Regions from separate parts of the Streptomyces sp. B6B3 genome, predicted to be linked through region 1. Evidence: riboswitches for the same ligand, from Rfam matches in the RefSeq annotation. Region 1 holds a riboswitch; the other holds the start of a gene.
What was found. A riboswitch is a leader RNA that binds a small molecule or an ion and turns the genes downstream of it on or off. The one in region 1 is predicted to bind cyclic di-AMP.
Positions count from the first base shown of each region.

Region 1 (3,400 bases):
GGGTACGGCCACGGCATCCACTACTGCCTGGGCGCGCCGCTGGCGCGACTGGAGGGCCGGGTTGCGATCGGGACGTTGCTACGCAGGCTGCCAGATGTCCGGCTTGCTGTGGATCCAGACGATCTGCGGTGGCGTGGGGGTCTGATCATGCGTGGACTTCGATCACTGCCCGTGGAATTCGCACCAGCTCGGATGACGTAGCGTCAGTAGTGTGATCCTCATGTGATCTGTGCGGGATCGGCTTGTGATCGTCGATGCGGCGGGTTAGCGTCTGCCCGCAACGCGATGCTTTTCGCATCGGTGTTCGCTGTCGTGATCCATGTTCGTCGCATGAGAGGCCGTCAGATGCTCTCCGGAAATGGTCGTCACCGGCGCCCCAAGCAGGCGCCCGCCCTCCTCGTCGCCTTCGGGGTGACCGGCGCGGGGCTGGCACTGCCGCTGCTCGGGGCCGGCTCGGCCCAGGCGATCAGCGACGGGGCCTGGGATCGCACGGCCGAATGCGAGAGCGGCGGCGTGTGGAGCGCCAACAGCGGCAACGGGTACTACGGCGGGTTCCAGCTCACCCTGGGCATGTGGGAGGACTACGGCGGTCTCGAGTTCGCCGACCGTCCCGACCTGGCCAGCCGGGCCCAGCAGATCACCGTGGCCGAGCGGATACTCGCCGACCAGGGACTGGACGGCTTCCCCGGCTGCGCGCTGCTCTCCGGCCTCTGGGGCGAGTACCGCGACGAGAACCCCGAGCTGGGCGTTCCCCCGACGGACACGGATGCCTCCGGCGGTTCCGAGGACGACGCGGGCGCCTCCGGCGACGGGAACGGCTCGGACGGCTCGGAGAACGGCTCCGAGGCCGACGACGGCGCCTCGGGCTCCGCGGACGGTTCCGACGGCGAGGACGACGGCTCGGACTCCGGGAACGGCTCCTCGGACTCACAGGACGGCTCCGACTCCGGGAGCGACGCCTCCGGCGGATCTGACGCCGCCGAGGACGGCTCCGGCGCCTCGGACGACGGCTCGGCCGCCGACGACGGCGCCTCCGGTGCCGAGAGCGGCGCTGGCGCCGACGACGGCGCCTCCGACGAGTCCGAGGGCGGCTCCGACGCCGACGACGGCGCCTCGGGCGACGGCTCGGCCGCCGAGAACGGCTCCCCGGGCTCGGAGAACGGCTCCGGCGCCTCCGACTCCGGGAGCGACGCCTCCGGCGGCTCCGCCGCCGAGGGAGAGGGCTCCGACTCCTCCGAGGCCGACGCCGACGCGTCGGGCGGCTCCGCCGCCCAGGACGGCACCGCGGAGGACTCCGGAGCCGAAGGCGCCGGGAGCGCCGGGGGCACGGGGCACACCCCGACCGGCCGCCACCGTGGCGACCCGGACCCCGCGGAAAGCGGCTTGCGACCCAACGACGTCGACCGCTACGACGTGCGCAGCGGCGACTCGCTGTGCTCCATAGCCGACGACCTCGGGGTCCCCGGTGGCTGGTCCGCCCTGTACCAGGCGAACAAGTCCCTCATAGGCGACGATCCGGACAGGATATTTCCGGGTCAGGAGCTGGACTTGACCGTTACGGGCAACTAGCTCCCGCCATGACCCGTTTCCTGCCCTGATTTGGTGTGACGATCATCTCTCCCGTTTTGGGAGTGTCCGACTGATCCGCAGTGTCCCGATCGCCGCTCACCTGCGCCGATGCGCCTGCTCTCAGTCAAGTCGCCCCGAATGAGCGATCTTGATCGTTCTTGAATCGTTAGTTGCCCTGTGTTTAGTGTCCCAGCGCTCGGCTTTCGTCGGGTGCCGAGGGCCGCAACGCCGAATCCTGCCGCGGCCCGGGAGCCACCAGTACGCGTCACACCGCAGGCAGGAGCGGGGGACCCGGCCATGAACCGGCGGTCAGCAGCACCGAACGCCGGACCGTGGATGCCGTGTCGGTCGGACCACCGACCGGGCGGCTTGGGGTGAAGCCGGCGGCGGACGGATCAACCGTCCTTCCGTCCCGGCCGGGCCACTCACCGGCCCGAACCCGACAGCTCACCTCGTAGGCGTCGGTGAGAAGGAACGTCATGCTCTTTTCCGGCAAGGGTCGTCATCGTCGTCCGTCCAAGCCGACCCGGATCGCCGCGGCGGCCGGTGTCACCGGCGTAGCCGTCGCCATCCCGCTCCTGGGCGCCACCAGCGCCGAGGCCGCCTCCGTCGACACCTGGGACGCCGTTGCCCAGTGTGAGTCGGGCGGCGACTGGGCCATCAACACCGGCAACGGTTTCTACGGCGGCCTGCAGTTCACCCAGTCCTCCTGGGAGGCGGCCGGCGGCACGCAGTACGCCTCCCGCGCCGACCTGGCCACCAAGGACCAGCAGATCGCCACCGCCGAGGTCCTGCTCGGCATGCAGGGTCCGGGCGCCTGGCCGGTCTGCGGACCGCAGGCGGGCCTCACCGCCGACGGCCCGGCGGCCGAGGTGGACCCGAGCGGCACCGCCACCGAGGAGCCGGCGCCGGCTCCCGAGCCGGAGCAGCGCTCCGCGCAGGGCGGCTCCACCTACACCGTGGTCGAAGGCGACACGCTCTCCGCGATCGCCAACGCGCACGGCGTCAGCTGGGAGGACGTCTACTCGGCCAACGAGTCCGTCATCGGCGGCGACCCCAACCTGATCTACCCCGGTCAGGAGCTGTCCCTGTAATCCTCACCACAGGGCTGGCAGGCCGGCGCGAGCCGGCCGGAGGAACCCGGTGTGGGCGTTCACGCGTCCCGCACCGGGTTTTCTTCCGCTTTTAAACAAAAAGACCGTCCCGCGGCGGACTCGGGGCCGAAGGCGGTTCCGCGGGCGGCTAGGCTCTTCAGGGCTGAAGCCGGCCGTGAGACATCATCTGACACAAAAAGGAGACCCCTGTGTCCTCCATCGACGTCGTCGTAGCCCGGGAGATCCTCGACTCGCGAGGCAATCCGACGGTCGAGGTCGAGGTTCACCTCGACGACCACAGCACCGGTCGCGCGGCGGTGCCCTCGGGCGCCTCCACCGGAGCCTTCGAGGCGCTGGAGCTGCGCGACGGCGATGGCAGCAGGTACCAGGGCAAGGGCGTGGAGAAGGCGGTGCTCGCGGTCAGCGAGCAGATCGGCCCCGAGCTCGTCGGCTACGACGCCACCGAACAGCGGCTGATCGACCAGGCGATGTTCGACCTCGACGCGACCGCCGACAAGTCGGCGCTCGGCGCGAACGCCATCCTGGGCGTCTCCCTCGCCGTCGCGCACGCCGCCGCCGAGTCCCGCGACCTGCCGCTCTTCCGCTACCTCGGCGGCCCGAACGCGCATCTGCTCCCGGTGCCGATGATGAACATCCTGAACGGCGGCGCGCACGCCGACTCCAACGTGGACATCCAGGAGTTCATGATCGCTCCGATCGGCGCCGAGTCGTTCTCC
Region 1 is NZ_JBDPLU010000002.1:558,975-562,374, reverse strand. It holds gene ABGB06_RS06765 (cytochrome P450) at 1-201, shown strand, start outside; gene ABGB06_RS06760 (transglycosylase family protein) at 331-1,569, shown strand; cyclic di-AMP (ydaO/yuaA leader) riboswitch at 1,883-2,045, shown strand; gene ABGB06_RS06755 (transglycosylase family protein) at 2,049-2,663, shown strand; gene eno (phosphopyruvate hydratase) at 2,873-3,400, shown strand, end outside.

Region 2 (3,400 bases), on a different contig from region 1:
ACGCGTCGAGCACCGCGAACGACTCGGACTGGTCGGCGGTCCAGCCGAAGACGTTGCCGCCCAGGCAGAGCGGGGAGACCCGGAGGGAGCCGACGGACGACCGCGGAGCGTGCCGAGGGGAGTGGAGATCATCGACCATGGCCGGAAGTCTACGTCCGGCGGCCGGATCCCACTCTGGTCCGCCCTCGGTCCGCCCTCGGTCCGCCCTCGCTCCGCCCTCGCTCCGGTCCGAGCGCAGGCGAAGGCCGACGGCCCTGGCGTCGGGGGGAGCCACCAGGACCGCCGGCGTCTGGGGGAGCCGCTCGGCTCAGACGGTCAGGCCCTTGTCGCGCAGCCAGGCCAGCGGGTCTACGGGGTCGCCGCCGCCGGGGCGCACCTCCAGGTGCAGGTGCGGTCCGGTGGAGTTGCCGGTGGAGCCGACCAGGCCGATGGTGTCGCCGGTGGTGACCTCCTGGCCCACGCCGACGTTCATCGAGGACAGGTGGCAGTACCAGACCTCGGTGCCGTCCTCCAGCTCCACGATGATCCGGTACCCGTAGGAACCGGCCCACGCGGCCTCGGCGATGACGCCGGTGTGCACGTTCTTCACGGGGGTGCCGGTGGGGGCCGAGAAGTCCTGCCCCGTGTGGTCGGCGGCCCACAGCGAGCCGCTCTCGCCGAAGTAGGAGGAGAGGCTGTAGTCGGAGAGCGGGAGGGTGTAGCTGGCGCGCAGCTCGGCCAGCCGCTCGGCCTCCTCGCGCTCCCTCCGCTCCTGCTCGGCGGCCTCGCGCTCGGCCTCCGCCTGGGCGGCGGCCTCGTCGGCGGCGCTGGCCTCGGCCTCGGCGAGCGCGGTCCGCAGGGCCTCGTCGGCGGCGTTGGTCTCCTGCTGGTCGGCCTGCTGGAGGATGCGGGCGCGCAGCGCCTCGCCGGCGTCGGACCGGCCGGCCTCCATGTCGGCCTCGGTGATGCCGGCCGTGGTGAACGGCGCCTGGGCCACCATCTCGGTGACGGAGTCGGAGGTGCCGGACTCGGAGCCGTCCTCCGCGCCGCCGGGCACCAGGTCGCCGATCAGCGGCAGGCTCTGGGGTATCGAGCGGACCTTGTCGGCGGCACCGTCCAGGCCCGGCACGGAGCCCGCGCCGTCCTCGTGGGCGGTGGCCATGCCGCCCGCGCCGACCGCGGCGATCACGCCGACGCCGAGCACGGCCCGGCTGCGGGCCATGGTGCCGCCGCGCTGGCGGGCGACCCGGTGCCGGCCGCGGAGCGGGCGGATGCTGTCCTCGCTCGGGTTCCACTCGCCGGTGTCGCCCGCGCCCGGGCCGTCGGGGCCCACGGGGCCGAACGCCTCGACCGGCCCGTAGTCCTCGGCGGCCGCGAACGCCTCGGCGGGCGCCGCCGGGTGGACGGGGGTGATCGGCGAGATCGGTGAGATCGGGGCGACGCCCTGGGGACCGCCCGGATACGTGGGCTGGGAGTACTCGGGGTACTCGGCGTGGCGGAGGCCGTGCTCGCCGAAGGGCGGCGTCAGGCCGGCGTCGCCGCCGAACGAGGTGTCCGCCAGGTTCGGTCCGAGACCCGCGAACTCGGCGGTCATCGCCGGTGATTCCGGGGCCTGTTGTGGGTAGTAAGCAGGAGTGCCGTAGGCGTGGGCGTAGGGGTCGTCGTGCGCGATGTCGCGCGGATCCGCATAGGTGTCAGCCAGGGCGGCATACCGGTTCGACGCCACGGAGGCGCTCTCCTTTCCTTCCTTCGCCTACCGGGTTAGCTGACGGGTTCGGAGCAGGAAGGTCTCCTACGGGTTGAGGCGGTTACCCAGCCTCTGCCCGATTCACCCCATATGGTGGTTCCCCGGTTCCTTGGTGCAGTTGTGACGCACACGCCGGATTCGGCGACGAAGCACGGCGCCGTCCTTGCGACGGCGGTGACGACCGCGCTGCGTTATCGAACGTTAATAGACGCCCTCACGGAATTCCAAGTGTCTGCGGGAAATAAAACCCGTGCGAGGCGCGGGACTTTAGGGAACCAAGGCTGTTAAATCGGGCATAACTTCTCGCCGATGTGGTCCACGACTCATCTGACGGTGCGTCAATTGTTATGCGCTGTGGTGCGTGCCGCTCACCCAGCGTGAATTCTCACTCGGTGTCGTCCGGCGAGAGCCGGCCCTCCAACGCGTCGGGGAGCCGCCGGTGCAGTTCCTCGGCCGTGTCTTCCACCGACTGCTCCCCGGGCTCGTCGAGCATGCGGGACACCTCGTCCCGGAGCGTCTCGGAGAACACCGGGTAGTACTCCGTGGCCGGGCGCGGTTCGGCGTCCCGCAGGGCACACCACAGCAGTTCGTGGTAGTCCCGCTCGAACTCGGTGGGACCCTCCGACCGCGCCGCCACCTCGTCCTCGTTCCGTGCCGGGATGCGCACCGCGGTCGAGGCACACCCCGGGTCATCCGGATCGGACAGGTCGTAGGCGTCACGCAGCGCCGGGGCGAAGCCTCCGTCGAACAGCCTGCGCTGGTTGTCCACGTCCCTCGTCAGGAAGCGGATCAGTTCCTCGGCGTCGGCCTGCCGGTCACTGTCCGCGGAGACAGCGAGGCTCTGCCCGCCCAGGACCGCCTCCCCGGGCAGGGTGGCGACCCCGTACTCCCCGTTCGTGGGCAGGCGGTTGAGGGCGTAGGGCCAGCCACGCATCAGCGCGGTGCCACCGTCCTCGTCGATGAACTCGGCGAGCGCAGTCGACTCGTCGGCCTCGTAGGACACCGGGCTGAGGACACCGGAGTCGGCTATGCTCCTCAACGCGTCCAGACCGACCGTTAGTTCTTCGATGCTGCCGGTGTAGTCCCCGTCGTCGTCCACCACGTCGACGCCCCCTCCCTCAGCGCTCCAGAACGTCTCCAGGATGTTGACGGCCAGCCCTTCGTAGGGACGCAACTGGGTGACCAGGGCCGAGTGGTCCTGTCCGGTCTCCCAGCCGCCGATCAGTTCGGCCATGCTGACGGCCTCGGTCAGGTCCTCGCGCGTGTGGTCCTGCGCGGTCAACAGGTCCTCACGGTAGTAGAGCAGCCCGACATCGGTGTTGAACGGCACCGCGTACGTCCCGTCCTCCCACCGGCCCGCCTCCACGGCCTCGGGCAGGAAGTTGACGCCCTCCACCAGGGCGTCGTCGAGCGGCCTGATCAGGTCCGCCTCCGCGAACGCCGGTATCCAGGTGGTGTCCAGGTTGAGCACGTCGTAGTCCGCGGTGCCCGACTGGAGCGAGGCGATAAGGTCGCTGAGCTGCCCGTCCTCGGCCAGCGGCAGCTCCACGAGTGAGACTTCCCGCTTGGGGTGGAGCTCGTTCCAGTCGTCGATCAGCTGCTGACGCGTGCCAACGCCCTCCTGGCTGGTGAGGTCGGCTCCGCTGACCACCACCAACGGCTCGTTGTCGTCCC
Region 2 is NZ_JBDPLU010000035.1:28,110-31,509, forward strand. It holds gene ABGB06_RS37305 (aldo/keto reductase) at 1-139, opposite strand, end outside; gene ABGB06_RS37310 (M23 family metallopeptidase) at 308-1,705, opposite strand; cyclic di-AMP (ydaO/yuaA leader) riboswitch at 1,713-1,880, opposite strand; gene ABGB06_RS37315 (extracellular solute-binding protein) at 2,112-3,400, opposite strand, start outside.
Region 2: it holds a riboswitch for cyclic di-AMP, as region 1 does, so the genes downstream of both, ABGB06_RS37310 (M23 family metallopeptidase) here and ABGB06_RS06755 (transglycosylase family protein) in region 1, are expected to answer to the same signal.